One region of the Cupriavidus sp. TMH.W2 genome, then DNA from elsewhere that is predicted to be linked to it. Evidence: riboswitches for the same ligand, from Rfam matches in the RefSeq annotation. Region 1 holds a riboswitch; the other holds the start of a gene.
The links. Region 1 has a riboswitch for glycine ahead of gcvT (glycine cleavage system aminomethyltransferase GcvT). Riboswitches for the same ligand answer to the same signal wherever they lie in the genome.
Positions count from the first base shown of each region.

Region 2: another riboswitch for glycine. It lies ahead of ACREYQ_RS20170 (D-amino acid dehydrogenase); the one in region 1 lies ahead of gcvT (glycine cleavage system aminomethyltransferase GcvT).

Region 1 covers NZ_CP193792.1:3,643,804-3,653,524, reverse strand. Annotated here, with positions in the region: gene ACREYQ_RS16880 (L-serine ammonia-lyase) at 1-798, opposite strand, end outside; gene gcvP (aminomethyl-transferring glycine dehydrogenase) at 1,077-4,007, opposite strand; gene gcvH (glycine cleavage system protein GcvH) at 4,106-4,486, opposite strand; gene gcvT (glycine cleavage system aminomethyltransferase GcvT) at 4,575-5,702, opposite strand; glycine riboswitch at 5,797-5,922, opposite strand; glycine riboswitch at 5,944-6,031, opposite strand; gene ACREYQ_RS16860 (glycine zipper 2TM domain-containing protein) at 6,109-6,342, opposite strand; gene ACREYQ_RS16855 (UvrD-helicase domain-containing protein) at 6,626-8,722, shown strand; gene ACREYQ_RS16850 (ABC transporter substrate-binding protein) at 8,733-9,721, opposite strand, start outside.
Region 2 covers NZ_CP193793.1:565,280-575,000, forward strand. Annotated here, with positions in the region: gene ACREYQ_RS20165 (IS4 family transposase) at 1-1,128, shown strand, start outside; gene ACREYQ_RS20170 (D-amino acid dehydrogenase) at 1,360-2,628, opposite strand; glycine riboswitch at 2,685-2,803, opposite strand; glycine riboswitch at 2,804-2,902, opposite strand; gene ACREYQ_RS20175 (TonB-dependent receptor) at 3,060-5,387, shown strand; gene ACREYQ_RS20180 (sialidase family protein) at 5,413-6,633, shown strand; gene ACREYQ_RS20185 (TlpA family protein disulfide reductase) at 6,630-7,133, shown strand; gene ACREYQ_RS20190 (Bug family tripartite tricarboxylate transporter substrate binding protein) at 7,171-8,160, opposite strand; gene ACREYQ_RS20195 (tripartite tricarboxylate transporter substrate binding protein) at 8,221-9,201, opposite strand; gene ACREYQ_RS20200 (GntR family transcriptional regulator) at 9,228-9,721, opposite strand, start outside.

The DNA.
Region 1 (9,721 bases):
GTCCATCACCGAGAGCGGGTCGGACAGGGTGCGCTCGGCACGTTCGGTCAGGCTGCGGAACAGTTCGGGCGCGCGCCGCTTGACCTTGAACGGCCCCGGCAGCTCGCCGTCGGTGCGGCAGCCGCGCGCGACGCACGCCTGCATCACCTCCCAGATATGCAGCAGGCCGCTGGTGACTTCCGCCTCGCTGCGCCAGGTCAGCTCGTTTTCCATCATCAGGCGCGCGATGCTCTTGCCGCTGGCGGTGGCCATCTCCAGCATGTCCTTGCCGCTGCGGAACGGGTGCGGCAGCTGCTGCGCCGCCTTGAGCAACTGCGTATTGGGTGCGCCCGCGGTCACCACGAAGCCGCCGCCGACCGACAGGTAGCGCGCCTCGCGCAGCGTCGCGCCGCTGGCATCGAAGGCGTGGAACTTCATGCCGTTGGGATGCTCGGCCATGGCCTCGCGCCGGTAGAAGGCGATATGCTCTTTCTCGACGAAGGGCACGATATGCCGGCCCAGCAACGACAGCTCGCGGCTGGCGCGCAGCGCGGCCAGGCGCGTTTCGATCGAATCGGGATCGATGGTGTCGGGCGCTTCGCCCATCAGGCCGAGGATCACGCCCTTGTCGGTGCCGTGGCCCTTGCCGGTGGCGCCGAGCGACCCGTACAGCTCCGCGCGCACGCTGGCCACCTGCGGCAGCAGGCCGTCGCGCTCCAGCCCCTGCGCAAACATCAGGGCCGCGCGCATCGGGCCCACGGTATGTGAGCTCGACGGACCGATGCCCACCTTGAACAGATCGAAAACGCTGACTGCCACGAAGGTCTCCAGGGGTTCAATGGCCCACGCAGGGCTCTTGTCGTTGTATGAGGGACGACCACTGGCTCTGGTGGTCCGATTGTTCGCTCCCTCTCCCGCGTGCGGGAGAGGGTTGGGGTGAGGGCGGGTGTCTCCACGAAGTACGGCCGGTGGTTTGCCACCGCCTGCCCTCACCCCCTGCTCCTCGCCCGCAAGCGGGAGGGGAGCAAACCAGCAGCATGCGGCGTCCTCTGTATTGAGCATAGCGCAGCGCCCGGCAGCCCGCCCGGGCCGCTGCCTCAGTCGACCACGTAGTCGCTGACCGGCACGCAGGCGCAGAACAGGTTGCGGTCGCCGTACACGTTGTCGGCACGGCCGACCGGCGGCCAGTACTTCTGCGTGCGCAGCGATGCCACCGGGTAGGCGGCTTCCTCGCGCGTATACTGGCGGGTCCACTCGTTGGCGGTCACCACCGCGGCGGTGTGCGGCGCGTGCTTGAGCGGGTTGTCCTCGCGGTCGAAGGTGCCGTCGGCGACGCGGCCGATTTCCTGGCGGATCGCGATCATCGCGTCGATAAAGCGGTCCAGCTCGTGCAGGGCCTCGCTCTCGGTCGGCTCGATCATCAGCGTGCCCGGCACCGGGAAGCTCATGGTCGGCGCGTGGAAGCCGTAGTCCATCAGGCGCTTGGCCACGTCCTCGTTGCTGATGCCGGCGTCCTTCTGCAGCGGGCGCAGGTCCAGGATGCATTCATGCGCCACCAGGTCGTGCTGGCCCGTGTACAGCACCGGGTAGTACGGCGCCAGGCGCTTGGCCACGTAGTTGGCCGCGAGGATTGCGTTCTCGGTGGCGGCGGTCAGGCCGGCCGAACCCATCATCGCGATATACATCCACGAGATCGGCAGGATGCTGGCCGAGCCGAACGGTGCCGCCGACACGCCGCCGATGCCGCGCTCGTCGCGGCGGTAGCCCACGCTGTCCTGGTTGGGCAGGAAGTCAGCCAGGTGCGCGCCGACCGCGACCGGGCCCACGCCCGGGCCGCCGCCGCCGTGCGGGATGCAGAAGGTCTTGTGCAGGTTCAGGTGCGACACGTCGCCGCCGAACTGGCCCGGCGCGGCGGTGCCGACCATCGCGTTCATATTGGCGCCGTCGACGTAGACCTGGCCGCCGTGCTGGTGCACGATCTCGCAGATCTGCTGCACGCCCTGCTCGAACACGCCGTGCGTGGACGGGTAGGTGATCATGATCGCCGCCAGGTTCTTGCTGTGCTGCTCGGCCTTCTTCGCCAGGTCCTGCAGGTCGACGTTGCCGTTCTCGTCGCAGGCCACCACCACCACCTTCATGCCGGCCATCTGCGCCGACGCCGGGTTGGTGCCGTGCGCCGACGACGGGATCAGGCAGATGTCGCGATGGCTCTCGCCGCGGCTGGCGTGGTATGCGTGGATGATCAGGAGGCCCGCGTACTCGCCCTGCGAGCCGGCGTTGGGCTGCAGGCTGACCGCGGCGTAGCCGGTGGCGGCGCACAGCATGGCCTCCAACTGGTCGATCATCTCGCGGTAGCCCACGGTCTGGTCCAGCGGCGCGAACGGGTGGATCTGGCTGAACTCGGGCCAGGTCACCGGGATCATCTCGCTGGTGGCGTTCAGCTTCATCGTGCACGAACCCAGCGGGATCATGGTGCGGTCCAGCGCCAGGTCCTTGTCGGCCAGCATGCGCAGGTAGCGCAGCATCTCGTGCTCGGCGTGGTGCGTGTTGAAGACCGGGTGGGTCAGGTATGCGCTGGTGCGCGCCAGTGCCGGCGGGAAGGCATCCTGCGCGGCGGCCTCGAGCCTGTCGAAGTCCAGTTCGGCCGGCAGCGGCTTGCCTTGTGTGAAGACTTCCCACAGCGCGACCACGTCGGCGCGGCTGGCGGTCTCGTCCAGCGAGATGCCGACGCGCGTGGCGCTGATATGGCGCAGGTTGATGCCGCGCGCGGTGGCCGCGGCATGGATGGCATCGGTATTGAAGCCGGTTTCCAGCGTCAGCGTGTCGAAGAAGCTGGCGTTGGCGCGCGCGAAGCCCAGCGCCTGCAGGCCGGCGGCCAGCGTCGCGGTCAGGCGATGCACGCGCTGCGCGATGCGCTTGAGGCCTTGCGGGCCGTGGTAGACGGCATACATCGAGGCCATCACGGCCAGCAGCACCTGTGCGGTACAGATGTTCGACGTCGCCTTCTCGCGGCGGATATGCTGCTCGCGCGTCTGCAGCGCCAGGCGGTAGGCCTTGTTGCCCTGCGCATCGATGGTGACGCCCACCAGGCGGCCCGGCATCGAGCGCTTGAACGCGTCCTTCACCGCCATGTAACCGGCGTGCGGGCCGCCGAAGCCCAGCGGCACGCCGAAGCGCTGCGAGTTGCCCACGGCCACGTCGGCTCCCCATTCGCCCGGCGCGGCGATCAGCGTCAGCGCCAAGAGGTCGGCGGCGGCCACCACCAGGCCGCCGGCGGCGTGCACGGCGTCGGCAATGGCGCGGTAGTCATTGACGTCGCCGTTCACGCCCGGGTACTGCAGCAGCACGCCGAAGGCGTTGGCTGCTGCGGCTTCGGCGGCGGGGCCAACCTTGACTTCGATGCCCAGCGGCAGCGCGCGCGTGCGTACCACTTCCAGCGTCTGCGGCAGCACGTCATCGGCCACGTAGAAGGTGTCCGAGTCGTGCTTGTTCACGCGCTGCAGCAGCGTCATCGCCTCGGCCGCGGCGGTGCCTTCGTCCAGCATCGACGCGTTGGCGATATCCAGCCCGGTCAGGTCGGTGACCATCTGCTGGAAGTTCAGCATCGCTTCCAGGCGGCCTTGCGAGATTTCGGGCTGGTAGGGCGTGTAGGCGGTGTACCAGGCCGGGTTCTCGAAGATATTGCGCAGGATGACGCCGGGCGTGACGGTGTTGTAGTAGCCCTGGCCGATAAAGCTCTTCAGGACCTTGTTCTTGCCCGCCAGCCCGCGCAGCTTCGCCAGCGCGGCTTCTTCGCTCAGCGGCTCGGTGAACTCGCCCATCGGCATGCCGTCGCGGCGGCGGATGGCGGCGGGAATGACGGCATCGATCAGCGCGGCGCGGCTGTCATAGCCCAGCACCTTCAGCATGTGCTGCTGTTCGGGGGTATCGGGGCCGATATGGCGGGCGGCGAAGGCGTCGCGCGCCTCCAGTTCGGCCAGCGTGGGCCGGTTCACTTGGGCGGCGTTCATGGGAAGCGGGGCGTTCATGGGCAAGAACCTCGTTCAGTGCGCTCGGCAGGTGGTCAGCCATGCCGGCGCGCTTCAAATGTTGCTTGTCATTCCCGCCTGCGCGGGAATGACAAAAATCAGGCGCCGACGCTGGCCTTGTAGGCGTCGGCCGACATCAGGCCGTTGACGTCGTCGCCGTTGGCCGGCTTGAGCTTGAACAGCCACGCGTCGAAGGCGTTGGCGTTGACGCTTTCCGGCGCGGCCGTGGCGGCCTCGTTGACGGCGATCACTTCGCCGGCCACCGGGGCGTAGATGTCGGAAGCGGCCTTCACCGATTCCACCACTGCCAGCGCGTCGCCGGCACCGACCGACTTGCCCACTTCGGGCAGCTCCAGGAAGACGATATCGCCCAGCGCGTCCTGGGCGTGGTCGGTGATGCCGATGGTGAGCGTGCCGTCGGCTTCGACGCGTACCCACTCATGCGACTCGGTGTACTTGAGGTCAGCGGGGAAATTCATGGAGGTTCTCCGGATGCAGATTTGTTTCTTGTTGGGTGATGCCTGCCCGGCAAGCGCCGGCAGGCGAGGGCGACCGTTGGTATGAGCTTCAGCTCACGAGTGCCTTGCCATTGCGCACAAACGGCAGTTTAACCACAGTCGCGTTGAGTTTGCGGTCGCGGATCTCCACCTGCACCGTATCGCCCACGGCGACCTCCTTCGGCAGGCGGGCAAAGGCGATCGACTGGGACAGCGACGGGCTGAAGGTGCCGCTGGTGATTTCGCCGTCACCGGCCGGGGTGACCACCTTTTGGTGGGCGCGCAGCACGCCCCCCTTGTCACGCAGGATCAGGCCAAGGAATTGCTGGCGCGATCCGGCCGCGGCCAGCGCCGCCTTGCCGGTGAAGTCGCGCTCGCTCTGCAGGTCCACCGTCCAGGCCAGGCCCGCGTCCAGCGGCGAGGTGTTGATATCCATGTCCTGGCCGTACAGGTTCATGCCGGCTTCCAGGCGCAGCGTGTCGCGCGCGCCCAGGCCGGCCGGGCGCACGCCGGCCGCGTTCAGCTTTTCCCAGACGGCGGCCACGTTTTCCGCCGGCACCACCAGTTCGAAGCCGTCTTCGCCGGTGTAGCCGGTGCGCGCGACCATGATCTCGCCGATGGCGGGGTCCTGGACCACGGCGGCGTTGAAGGGCTTGAGCGCGTCCGAAGGCTGGGTCGAGGGGAAGGTGCTCCACACTTTGGCGCGGGCGTTGGGGCCCTGCACGGCGACGATGGCCAGCGGCTGCACGCCTGCGGGCGCAACGTCTTCACGGCGCGGGGTGATGGTCACGCCGCTGCCGGTGGCTTCGTTGCGCGCGCGGATCCATGCGATGTCGCCCAGCGCGGTGCTGGCGTTGACGACCAGGCGGAAGCGGTCTTCGGCAAAGAAGTAGACGATCAGGTCGTCGATCACGCCGCCTTTTTCATCCAGCATGCAGGCGTAGAGCGCCTTGCCCGGCGTCTGCAGCTTGTCGACATTGTTGGCCAGCAGGCCGCGCAGGAAACTGCGGGTATTGGCGCCGTTGAGATCGACCACGCACATGTGCGACACGTCGAACATGCCGGCGTCGCTGCGCACGGCATTGTGCTCTTCGATCTGGGAGCCGTAGTTGACCGGCATGTCCCAGCCGCCGAAGTCGACCATGCGGGCGCCGAGGGCGCGGTGGATAGCGTTGAGGGGCGTGGCCTGGAGCGTCATGGGATCCTCGGGGGCAATCTCGGTTTGCGAAAACGAAAAAGGGCCATCCGCCGCAACGCTCGCCACGCCCGTGGCGTGGCAATCCGCTGCGGCGGATGACCCCTCTGTCCTCGATACCTGAGAGATTACAAGGCGGATCCTGGCGGAACCGGTCCTCGTGCGCCCCTTCGGTGGGCACGCTCGCCACGAATGGCGGGTGCCGCTCTCCAGAGTGCGGCATGCATTGTGTGCATGTTGCATGCCGATCCGACCGGTCCGTGGTGCCTGAGAGTTTTCGGGTGATACCCCTTCGGCGGCGCAGTCGATGCGCGCTCTCCCGGTCGGATGCGCGCAATGTACGGGAGGCCCCGGGCTTTGTCAAACCGGCCGCGCCGGCCGGGCGCCGGTGCCCGGCGGCACGCGCTGCTTACTTGTGGTGACGGTTGTCGTCGGTCACCACATTGCCGATCACACCGCCGACGGCCGCACCGCCGAGCGTGCCCAGCGCACTGCCATTGGTCAGCACGGCGCCGCCAACGGCACCCGCGCCCGCGCCGATCGCCGTGTTGCGCTGCTTGGGCGTCATGTCCGCACAGCCCGCGAAGGCCGCGACCGTCACGCCGACCAGTGTCACCTTGGTCAAAGTCTGCAGGGTTTTCATTATTGGCTCCGATGTGATGATATGTGCATGTCCGCGCGGCCTCGGAGGCCAGGGGGACACGTTAGTTAGAACCTTGCATTGCGCGATCGGCTCCGGGCTTTACGAAGTGTTACGCCGGTGACACAAGCAGTTGCGTCAATGCGGTTTGCGCTGACTGACCTGCCGCGGCCAGCGTGTTAACATCAATAGCTTTGCCGCCGTTCCCGTCTCAGTGGTGCCGGCGTATCCCGCCTGGCGTTCCCGCTTTTCTGCTGATTTCCCTGCTTCCTACCGCATTCCACGCATGACCCACGGCCTCAATTCCGCCCAATCCGAAGCCGTCCGCTACCTGGACGGCCCTTGCCTGGTGCTGGCCGGGGCGGGCTCGGGCAAGACCCGGGTGATCACGCAGAAGATCGCGCATCTGATCGAGGACAAGGGCTTCGAGCCGCGTCATATCGCCGCCGTCACCTTTACCAACAAGGCCGCCAAGGAGATGCAGGAGCGCATCGGCAAGCTGATGGAGGGCAAGACCACGCGCGAGGGCAAGCGCATCCCGCTCAGGCAGCTGACGGTCTGTACCTTCCACTCGCTCGGGGTGCAGATCCTGCGCATGGAGGCCGAGCACGTGGGCCTGAAGCCGCAGTTCTCGATCATGGATTCGGACGACTGCTTTGGCCTGATCCAGGAGCAGCTGGGCACCACCGACAAGAAGCTGATCCGCGGCGTGCAGGGCACGATCTCGCTGTGGAAGAACGGCATGGTCGATCCCGAGGCGGCGATCGCCCAGGCCGCCAATGCCGACGAGCACCAGGCCGCGCTGGTCTACCGCAACTACGTGGCCACGCTGCACGCCTACCAGGCGGTGGATTTCGACGACCTGATCCGCCTGCCGGCCGAACTGTTCGCGCGCAATGAAACCGTGCAGCTCAAGTGGCAGAATCGCCTGCGCTATTTTCTGGTTGACGAATACCAGGACACCAACGCCTGCCAGTACCAGCTGCTCAAGCTGCTGGCGGGCGGCTCGCACCTGCGCGCGCCGGCGTTTACCGCGGTGGGCGACGACGACCAGGCCATCTACGGCTGGCGCGGCGCCACGCTGGACAACCTGCGCGGGCTGCAGACCGACTTCCCGGACCTGAAGGTGATCAAGCTGGAGCAGAACTACCGCTCCACCGTGCGCATCCTGGAAGCGGCCAATGCCGTCATCGCCAACAATCCCAAGCTGTTCGACAAGAAGCTGTGGAGCGAGCACGGCATGGGCGACCCCATCGCCATCCACCCGATGAACGACGAGGAACACGAGGCCGAGTCGGTGGTGTTCCGCCTGTCCGCGCACAAGTTCGAGCGCCGCGCGCAGTTCCGCGACTACGCCATCCTGTACCGCGGCAACCACCAGGCGCGGCTGTTCGAGCAGATTCTGCGGCGCGAGCGCATTCCCTATGTGCTGTCGGGCGGCCAGAGCTTCTTCGACAAGGCCGAGATCAAGGACATCTGCGCCTACCTGCGCCTGATCGCCAACCCTGACGACGATCCCGCCTTTATCCGCGCCATCACCACGCCGCGCCGGGGCGTGGGCAATACCACGCTGGAAGTGCTGGGCACCTTCGCGGGCCAGGCCAAGGTGTCGCTGTTCGAGGCGGCGATGATGGGCGGCATCGAAGGCAAGCTGCAGCCGCGCCAGCTGGAGCCGCTGCGCGTGTTCTGCGAATCGATGGTGCGCCTGGCCGACCGCGCGGCCAGGGACCCCGCCACCGTGGTGCTCGACGACCTGATGGCAGGCATCCACTACGAGGCCTACCTGTACGACAGCTTCGACGAACGGCAGGCACAGTCGCGCTGGACCAACACACTGGAATTTCTGGACTGGCTCAAGCGTAAAGGCACCAAGCCCGAGGGCGCCGAGGGCGAGGAAGCCACCGGCTTTGACAATGCCGACGGCTTCGGCAGCGAAGGCAAGAACCTGCTGGAACTGACCCAGACCGTGGCGCTCATGAGCATGCTCGAAGGCCGCGAGGAAGATCCCGACGCGGTGCGCCTGTCCACGCTGCACGCGTCCAAAGGGCTAGAGTACCCGCACGTGTTCCTGGTCGGCGTGGAGGAGGGCATCCTGCCCCACTGCCGCGAGGACGAGGACATGAGCGACGAGAAGATCGAGGAAGAACGGCGGCTGATGTATGTCGGCATCACCCGCGCCCAGCGCAGCCTGCATGTCAGCTGGTGCAAGAAGCGCAAGCGCGCGCGCGACACCTACTCGTGCCAGCCGTCGCGCTTTATCGGCGAGATGAAGCTGGAAGAGGCGCCCGCGCCGGTGGACCAGACCCCGGCAATGAGCCCCAAGGACCGGCTCGGCGCGCTCAAGGCGCTGCTGGGCACCGGCGGCAAGACCGCCGCCGGCTGAGGCAAGTGCGTCAGCGCGCGCCTGACACCGCCAGCGTGACGTACTGCGAGCCGCGCTGGCCGTGGGTGAAGTCGAGCGTGAAGTCACCCACGTCGACACGCCCCTGCAGCGCGCGCCGCAGCTCGGCCGGGCCGCTTGCGTGCGCGCCGGCAAGTGCCCGCGCCAGCCACGCAGCGCCGATATAGCCGGCCAGCGTCGCCGCCGACGGCGGCTCGTCCAGGTACTGCTTCATGCGGGCCACATGCTCCTTCACCACCCGCAAGGTAGCCTGCTGCGGCCCCGGCGCGACCTGGGTCAGCACCATGCCGCCGTTGTAGCCGCTGCCCAGGATCTCGCGCGCCACGGCGGCGCTGACCGACGACAGGCCGACCAGGAAGCCGTACCACCCCTGCGCGGCCAGCGCCCGGCCCAGGCCGGCATAGGCGAGGGTGTCGCCGGCCACGATCACCGCGCCCGGACGGGTCGCGGCGATGCGCCGGGCGGCGGCCTCGCCATTGCCCTCCAGGGGCACCGCGCGCGTGCCGGTCTGCGCCTCCAGCCGGGCCAGCGAGGGGACCGCGAAGTCCGGCGCCAGTGCCAGCGCAATGCTCGTCAGCCCATAGCTGCGCAGCTGTTGCACCGCCGCGTCCAGTTCAGTCTGGTAGTCGGCACGGGTGAACCAGACGTTCTCGGCCGCCAGCGCCAGCCCCGACCAAGGTGCCACGATCTGCACGCCGCGCCGCGAGAGTTCGGTGGATGCCGCCAGCCCCGGCAGCAGCCGGTCGCCCGGGCCGAACAGCAGCTCGGCGTGTTCGGTATCGGCCAGTGACACCGCCTGCGCCACCGCGCGGCGCGGATCGGGGTCGGCATCGCGCACCACGTGCAGGACGCGCACCGGGCCGTTGGCGGCATTGACGGCATCGAACATGACCTTGGCCCCGGCCAGGTAGTCGCGCGCCAGGTCGGCCTGCGCGCCGGAGCGGTCGAGCAGATGCCCGACCACCACCGTGCGGCGCGCCT
Region 2 (9,721 bases), on a different replicon from region 1:
GTACCTGTCGTATTGGCGGTGCAGGACACCACGGAATTCAATCTGGCAAATTTGCCCGCGACTGAGGGACTTGGTCACGGCACGGGCGGCAATTTGCGCGGATTCATGTTGCACAGCGTGCTGGCGGTGACGCCTGAGGGCCTGCCACTGGGCGTGTTGAGCATGAAGACGTGGGTGCGTGCGCCGCAAGCATCGGGCAAGGCCAGGCAGCGCCGGGCGCTGTCCATTCGTGACAAGGAAAGCGTGAAGTGGCTGGAGGGGCTGGAATGCCTTGAGCCGCTCAAGATGCAGTGTCCGGACACGCACCTTGTTGCCGTCAGCGATCGCGAGGGCGATGTGTACGACGTGTTCCTGGCGCAGCGCCCAGCGGGGGTGGACTGGTTGGTGCGGGCCGCCTGGAATCGGGGCGTGGATCACCCAGAGAAGTATCTGTGGGAGACGGTTGCTGCGGCCCCCGTACTTGGGGAGACCGTCCTGCACGTGCCCAGGAGTGGCGCCAGGCAAGCGCGTAGCGCCCGACTGGCTTTGCGCTGTGTGCCCGTCCAACTGCGACCGCCGCGCAGCCGCGGCGCAGAGGCCCTACCAAGCCTCGAAGTGTTTGCCATTCACGCACTGGAAATCGATCCGCCCGAAGGTGTTGAGCCGCTCGAATGGATGTTGCTCAGTTCGATGCCCACCCAAACGCTGGAAGATGTGCTGGAACGGCTGAGCTGGTATGCCCGGCGCTGGACCATTGAATCCTGGCATCGTGTCCTGAAAAGTGGCTGCCAGATCGAGGCTCGGCAGTTCGGGACGCTGGAGCGGTTCCTGCGCGCCACGGCGCTGTTCGCCGTGATCGGCTGGCGCATCATGTACGCGACCATGCTCGGCCGGCTTGAAGCCGATATCCCTTGCTCGGTGCTATTGCAGTCGCTCGAATGGCAGGCCTTGTACTGCCGCACGCACGGCACAACCAAGCCACCGGAGCAGGCACCCAAACTCAGCGAAGCGGTCCTTTGGATCGCCAAGCTCGGTGGCTACCTGGGTCGCAAAAACGACGATCCCCCCGGTGCTACTGTCCTCTGGCGCGGCTTCCTCGTTTTGCACGAAATCACCGAAATGTATCGGATCTTCCAGAAAAACGAGTAAGCCGCCGGAAGTTGTGGGTAAAGGCAAGCCCGCTTGCGGGAGAGGGGCCGGGGGTGAGGGCGGGCGCCGGCATACCGACGCGCTACACTTCGTCGACGCTCCGGCCCTCACCCCCACCCCTCTCCCACTGCGCGGGAGAGGGGAGCCTTCACCAGGGTTGGTGGTTCGCGTTCAACGCACCGGTGCAATCTAAGCTGCTTCTCTGTGGGAGGTGCTGCCACCCGAGCGTACTCAGGCCTTGGCCAATGCCAGCGCCGCACCCGGTGCGACCGCCACCCTTGCGCCGAGATGCTGGTCCACGACCCCGGCCACCATATCCGCCGTCACCGCCGACAAAGTCCACCCCAGGTGCCCGTGCCCGGTGTTATAGAAGATGCAGGCCTCACGCCCGCGCCCCACGCGCGGCAGCATGTCCGGCATCATCGGCCGCAGTCCGGCCCAGGGCACCACGCTGCGCGTGCTGACGCCGGGGAAGCATTGCTGCACCCATTCCACCAGCGGGCGGATGCGGTCGGCGCGGATATCGCGGTTGTAGCCATTGAACTCGGCAGTGCCGGCCACGCGGAAGCGGTCGGCGCCCAGGCGGCTGGTGACCAACTTGGTTTCGTCGTCGAGCAGGCTCACCACCGGTGCCGCGGCGCGGCTGGCTTCGTCGGTCAGGTTGACCGTGATCGAGTAGCCCTTGACCGGATAGATGTTGACGCGGTCGCCCAGCCCCGCGGCCAGCGCGCGGCTGGCGGTGCCGGCGCAGATCACGGCGCCGTCGAAGCTGGAGCTGGCCGTGTCGGCGCCGTCCTGCACGGTCACGGTGGCGCGCCGGCCGTCGGTCTTCACCGCGCACACATCCTGGCCATAGAGGCAGCGCACGCCCAGCCGGTCGATGGCCGCGGCCAGGCCGCTGGTGAACTTGTGGATGTCCCCGGTCGAATCGCTCTCGGTGAAATAGCCGCCGTAGTACGACCCCGCTAGCGTCGGCTCGATCGCGCGCATCTCCTCGGGTGTCACGGCGCGCCGCTCCAGCCCGCCCTGCGCCAGCAGCGCCGAGACCCGGCCGGCATGCTCGAAACCGGCTTTGTCGCGGTAGATATGGAGGATGCCTTCCTGCTTCAGGTCGAAGTCGATGCCTTCCTGCGCCGCCCAGGCAAACAGGTGCTCACGCGCGGCGATGGCCAGGCGCGCGGTCTCGACGGTGTTGCGGCGGTAGTGGGGGATCGAAGCGATGAACTCGGCAAACCAGGACAGCTTGTGCCAGCTGGGCCGGGGATTGACCAGCAGCGGGGCATCGTTGCGCAGCATCCATTTCATGCCCTTGACGATGGTGGACCAGTGGGTCCAGACCTCTGCGTTGGAGGCCGACAGCTGCCCGCCATTGGCGAACGAGGTCTCCATGGCGGCATAGCGGTGCCGTTCGAACAGCGTGACGGAGAATCCGCGCCGGGCCAACGCGTAGGCCGTGGTGACACCCGTGATGCCACCGCCGATGACAGCGATTGATTTCATGATCTGCAGGTTCCAGGAACGTCGATGGTGGGAGCCCGGACGCAATATGCGTGGCGGACGCCCCCTCTGTTCTGGACCTGAGAGATTCACGACACCCGGCCGCAGGGGCGGGGCGCGCTTGCTCCTTCGGTATGCCGGCGGACGATAGCGTCCGGCATTCTTCAGAGTGCACTGACGGGTGATGCCGGTCCTTTTGCCTGAGAGTTTCCGGGGCGGTTGCTCCTTCGGCGCTGTCGGCGGCGGGCGCCGCGACAGTCTCTCCCTGCATCACATCGGCTTGACGCCAATCCGGGCAATGTAGTGACAAGGCCTGATATTGGATATACGGGTTAACGCTGAGGCGATCCTGCCGTCCGCGTCGCTATGCCGCATCGGCCTGGTTTCCCATGCCCCATAAAATGTCAGCGCTCGCTCTCGGAGAGAAGCGCCTGATGCTGCGCACAGGAGGAGCAAGCCAAAAAAGACGACAACAAGGTTTTCCAGTGAAGAAGAATCGTATTGCAGTCGCCGTTTCGGCGGTGCTGATGGGCCCCGGCGTTGCCGCCGCCCAGGCGGTGGACGCGCCCGAGCCCTTGCAGGAGGTGGTGGTCTCGGCAAAATCAGAGCGCGGCGAGACGCCGGCCGTACCACCCAACACGCCCTCGCCAGCCTACGGCATCAGCAGCACCCGCATGGCCGACTTCAACGTGGTCAATACGGAAGACGCCCTCAAATACGCGCCCAACCTCGCCGTACGCAAGCGCTTTATCGGCGATATGAACTCGATCATCTCGGTGCGCAGCACCAGCTCGCGCCAGTCGGCGCGGGGGCTGGTCTATGCCGACGGCCTGCTCCTGTCCAACCTGCTGGGCTCGGACTTCGGCTTCCCGCCGCGCTGGTCGCTGGTCAATGCCGCCGAGATCGAGCGCATGGACGTGCTGTACGGCCCGTATTCGGCCCTGTATCCCGGCAACTCGCTCGGCGCGACGGTGCTGATCACCACGCGCACGCCGCAGAAGTTCGAGGGTGACGCCAGCGTGCAGCTGTTCACGCAGCGCTTCAGCCTGTACGGCACGCACGACAACTTCAACGGGGTCCACGCCAACGCCTATGTGGGCGACCGCGTTGGCCCGTTCTCGTGGCTGGTCAGCGTCGACCGGCAGGACAGCAAGAGCCAGCCGCTGAGCTTCTATACCGCGTCCCGCTCGACCCGGCCCGCCGGCGCAACAGACAGGCCGGTCACCGGCGCCTTCTTCGACCAGGACCAGACCGGCCGCGACCGCGTGGTGATGGGCGTGAACAGCGAGGGCGTCACGCACACGGTGCAGGACCAGTTCAAGCTCAAGCTCGGCTACGACATCACCAATACGCTGCAGGCGCAGTTCACTGCCGCTTACTGGCAGCAGGACCGCTCCAGCGCCACTGGCAGCTACCTGCGCGATGCCAATGGCAACGTAGTGTCGAGCGGTCCCGTGAATATCGGCGGCTATCAGTATGTGATTCCCGCCAACGCCTTTGCCCCGGGCAACGGCGAGGACGCGCGCTGGCTCTACGGGCTGTCGCTGCGCACGCGCAACGAGACCGGCTGGAATTTCTCGGGCGTGGCGTCGCTGTACGACGTCAGCAAGGACATCAGCCGCAGCGCCAGCACCGTCGGCAACGGGCCGGGCACCGTGACCTATGGCGACGGCACCGGCTGGCGCACGCTCGACCTGAAGGCTGACTACCGCCCGCAGCAGCTGCAGGGCGGGCACTGGGTCACGTTCGGCTACCACTATGACAACTACCGGCTGACCAATACCACCTACAACACCTCTGACTGGCAGGCGGCCACCATCACCGCCTTCAACAATGCCTTTGCCGGCAAGACCGAGACCCAGGCGCTCTACGCGCAGGACGCCTGGTACTTCGCCGGGGACTGGAAGCTGATCCCCGGCGTGCGCTACGAACACTGGCGCGCCTATGACGGCAGCCGCAGCCAGCCCGGCGTGGATATCGGCTACCCGGTGCGCACCGAATCCAACTGGTCGCCCAAGCTGGCGCTGGAGAAGGCCTTGGGGCAGGAATGGCTGGGCCGGCTGTCGCTGGGCAAGGCCTATCGCTACCCGACTGTCAGCGAGCTGTTCCAGGGGCGCATCACCGGGACCTCGCTGATCAACAATGATCCGAACCTGCGGCCGGAGCGATCGTTCTCGAAGGACCTGACCTTTGAGCGCACGGTGGATTCGTCGTTCTTCCGGGTCTCGGTGTATGAGGACGATATCCGCGATGCCCTGGTCAGCCAGACCAACACCACGGTATTCCCGACCGTCACCAGCTTCCAGAACGTGGACCGCGTGCGTACCCGCGGCATCGAACTGGCCTATGACGCGCGCGATGTACTCGTCAGCGGCTTCGACCTGTCGGCCAGCGGCGCCTACAACCATTCGAAGACGCTGGAGAACGCCAACAACCCGGCCTCGGTGGGCAAGTACTTCTACCGCATCCCCAAGTGGCGCGCCAACCTGGTCGGCACCTATCGCATCACGCCGGCGTGGGCGGGCACGCTGGCCATGACCTATTCGGGGCGGCAGTACAATACGCTCGACAATTCCGACACCAATCCCGACACCTTCGGCGGCACCAGCAGCTTCCTGACCTTTGACGTCAAGGTGACGTACAAGCCCGCCAAGAACGTGCGCCTCGGGCTTGGCATCGACAACCTTACCGACCAGCGCTACTTCGTCTACCACCCGTATCCGGGCCGGACGTTCTACGCCGAGGCGAAACTTTCCTTCTGAGCACGTGAACAGGCTGACCACAACCATGCAAGGCGTTCGCCCCGGTTTCCGTTTGATCGTGGCCGGGCTGATGGCCTGCGCCGCGCTGGCCGCGACCGCGCAAACGCACGCCGATCACGCCGGCCACGGCGGCCAGGCCAAGGCCGCGAAGATGAGCGAACTGGGCACCGGTGCCGCCTTCGACCGCGACGGCAAGCTGTGGGTCGCGTACAAGGACGGCCCCTATGTCGCGGTGCGTGCATCGACCGACTACGGCCGCAGCTTCGGGCCCGCGCAGCATGTCAACAGCGCGCCGGAGCAGGTAGCGGCCGATCATGAAAGCCGGCCCAAGGTGGCTACGGGGCGCGACGGCGAGATCTACGTCACCTGGACCCAGCCGCTGCCCACTCCATGGACCGGCTTTATCCGCTTTGCCCGCTCGACCGACGGCGGCAAGTCCTTTGCCGAACCGCTGACGGTGCATGCCAACCGCGACCAGATCGCGCACCGCTTCGACGCCATCGCGGTGGACAAGGCCGGGCGCGTCTTCGTCAGCTGGATCGACAAGCGCGACGTGGTTGCCGCCGAGGCGCGCAAGCAGCCGTATGCCGGCGCCGCGATCTACTACGCGGTCTCGGCCGACCAAGGCAAGACTTTCCAGGGCGATTACAAGATCGCCGACCAGTCGTGCGAATGCTGCCGCATCGCCCTGGCGCCCACGCCCGACGGCAAGATGCTGGCGCTGTGGCGCCATGTGTTCCCGCCCAACGCGCGCGACCACGCGCTGGCGCTGCTGCGCACCGACGGCAAGGCCACGCCGATGCAGCGCGCCACTTTTGACGACTGGCGCATCGACGCCTGCCCGCACCACGGCCCCGGCGCCTCGGTGGCGCCCGACGGGACGGTGCATATGGTCTGGTTCAACGTGCGTGAAGGCAAGCCCACGGTCTCGGTCGGGCGCTGGAAGGACGGCAAGCTGCAGGCACAGCGCCCGCTGGACGACCCGCGCGCGCAGCATGCCGATATCGTCGCGCTGAACGACAACGACATCGCCGTCACCTGGAAGTCGTTCGACGGCCAGCAGACGCGCCTGTGGGCGATGCTGTCGCAGGACGGCGGCAAGACGTGGCAGACGCGCAAGCTGGCCGGCACGGAACGCGACTCGGACCAGCCGCACCTGCTGCAGCACGCCGGCCGGGCCTACGTGTTGTGGCGCACGGAAGCAGAGGGCTTCCAGGTCTTCGCGCTGGGCCAGGAGGGCGCATGATGCCATCGCGCCGCAAACTGCTCGCCGCTGCCGCCCTGACGCTGGCGCTCGCCACCGCCAATGCCGGCAATCAACCGGCCGACCGCGTCGCCGTGTTCGAATCGGCCAGTGCCACCCAACTGGCCGCCAGCCAGAAGGGCATGCCCTTTGTGCTGGTGGTGTGGTCGCTGGACTGCGTCTATTGCAAGCGCAACTTCGACGCCATCGGCAAGCTGCGCGCGCAGCATCCGGACCTGCGCGTGGTCACGCTGTCGATGGACAGCCCCGACGCCATGCCGCAGGTGCAGCAACTGCTCCAGCGCGTCAGGCTGACGCGCAACGCGTGGTTGTTCGGGTACGAGCCGCAGGAGCGGCTGCGCTATGCGGTCGATCCGGACTGGATGGGCGAGATGCCGCGCACCTATTTCTACCGCGCCGACGGGCAGCGCCAGGGCATCTCCGGCGTGATCAGCGACGCGGACTGGGGCAAGCATCTGCGCTGGGCTGGTATCGCGGGCTGACGCTGGACCGGGGCGATCCGGCCCTGCGGCTGTCCGCTTAGTCCGGCTTGATCCCCGCCCGCGCAATGATCGGCTTCCAGCGCTGTTGCTCCAGCGCGATAAAGCGCGCGAACTCCGCCGGCGTGTCGCCCACCACGATCGCCGCATCGGCGCTCAGGCGCTCGACCGACGACTTGCTCTTCACCGCTTTCACGGTGGCTTCCGCCAGCTTGTCGGTGGCCGCCTGGGGCAGCGATGCCGGCGCCAGCAACCCGTACCACTGCGTCATCTCGAAGCCGGGATAGCCTTGTTCGGCAACCGTCGGCACGTCAGGCAACTGGGGAATGCGCTGGGTCGTGCCGGTGGCGATGCAGCGCAGCTTGCCGGCCTTGATGAACTGGATGATCGCGGGCGCGCCGACGGCGGCCGCGTCCAGCCGTCCCGACAGCAGGTCGGTGATCTGCGGGCCGCTGCCGCGATAAGGCACGTGGGTGATGAAGGTGCCGGTCGCGGCCTTCAGGTATTCAAAGGCCAGGTGGCCGGCGCTGCCGTTGCCGGCCGAACCGTAGTTCAGCTTGCCGGGCTTGCTCTTGGCCAGCGCCACGAACTCCTTCAGGTTCTTCGCGGGCACGTCGGGGTGGACCACGTACAGGCTCGGCACCTTGGACAGCAACGAGATCGGGCGGAAGTCCTTGTTGGGGTCGTAGGGCAGCTTCGGGAAGATATAGGGATTGACCGCCAGCGTGCCGATATGGCCAAGGATCAGCGTGTGGTTGTCATCGGCGCGCGCGACTTCGCCCATGGCGATATTGCCCGCTGCACCGGGCTTGTTCTCGACGAACACGGACACGCCGAGCAGCTTGGTCAGCTCCGCCGCGGTCGAGCGCGCCACGATCTCCGAGCTGCCGCCCGGCGCGAACGGCACCACCAGCCGGATCGGCTTGGCCGGCCAGGCCTGGGCGCGGGCGAGCGTGGGTGCCAGCGCGCACGCGCCCAGTGCGGCGGAGGCCTTGAGCAGGTGGCGGCGAAGGGGATTGGTCGGGGTCATGCATTTCTCCTTGAAATTCTTTAGCTGGCCCGTGGCGGGCAGGGGCGGTGCCGACAGGTGCTATTCGGGCTTGATGTTGCCGTCCCGGATGACCTTGGCCCATAGCCGGGTCTGCCCGTCGATGAATTGCCGTGCCTGTGCGGGCGGTGCCGCCACGACCTCGCCGCCCAGCTCGGCCACGCGTTGCCTGATCTCGGGGCTGGTCATGACCTTCTGCAGCGCGTCAGCGAGCTTGGTGGCGACAGGCTCCGGCGTTGCCGCGGGCAGGAAGGCCGCGTTCCATTCATAGACCTCGTAGCTCGCCACGCCGGCCTCCTGCATGGTGGGCACGGATGGCAATGCCTGAGTGCGGGAATGGCTGGTCACCGCCAGCGGCTTGAGCTTGCCGGCCTTGATGTGCTGCAGGCTCGAGGCCACGTTGGCAAAGAACAGCGGCACCTGGCCGGCGATGACATCGGTCATGGCCGGGCCGCCGCCCTTGTACGGAACGTGCAGCAGGTCGACCCCCGCGCGCTGCTCGAACAGCACGCCGGCCAGATGCTGCGCCGAGCCGTTGCCCGAGGACGCAAAGGCGACCGAGCCCGGCTTCTGCCTGGCCATGGCCAGGACGTCGCTGACCTTGCTGGCGGGGAAGCTGGCCGTGGCCACCAGCACATTGGGATAGCGCGCCAGCACGCCGACCGGCCGGAAGGCCTTGTCCGGATCGTAGGGCAGGCGCGGGTAGAGGCTGGGATTCACCGCATAGGACGAGGCATCGACCATCATGGTGTAGCCGTCCGGTGCGGCCTTGGCGACATAGGCGGCACCGATCTGCCCGCCGGCACCCGGCCGGTTCTCCACGATGACGGTCTGGCCCAGCTCGCGCCCGAGACCCGGGGCGATCAGCCGTGCCATCAGGTCCGCACCGCCGCCCGGCGGATACGTCACCACGATCGTGATGGGACGTGCCGGCCAGGCCGCGGCGGTGTCGGCGGCCTGTGCCAGCGTGGTGGCGGCGATCATGGCAACGATGGTGGTGGCGATCGCGTTGCGTGCGTGCATGGGTCTGTCTCCTCGGGCGCGGTCCGTCAGCGGACGTCCGCGGTATAGCGAAAGGCAAAGGCGTCGCCGCGCGTCAGCCGGTATTCGATGCAGTTGCCGCCCAGGTCGAAGGCATGCCGGGTCACGACCGCGCACGGATGCGCATCCGGCAAGTCCAGCAACGCGGCCTCGTCGGCTGCCAGCGTGCGGAAGGCCACTTCATCCACGGCGCGATGGACCGTGATGCCGCAGGCGCTGCCCAGCAGCGGGTAGAGCAGGTCGCCCCACTGCGCCGGCGGGAGCTGCTGCAGGGCTTCGCAGCGCGGCAGCGGCAGCCAGATCGATTCCAGCAGCCGGGGCGTGTCTTCCAGCCAGCGGCGGCGCGAGATCGCCAGCCCGCGCGCGCCGGCCGGCAGGCCGAAGCGGGTGGCCATGGCCTTGTCCAGCCGGACAGCGCGGCACGACAGGATTTCCGAGCGCGGGACGGCCGGTGCATCGTCGGCGCGGCCGAAGCGGAAGAACCGCATCAGGCTGGCCCCGC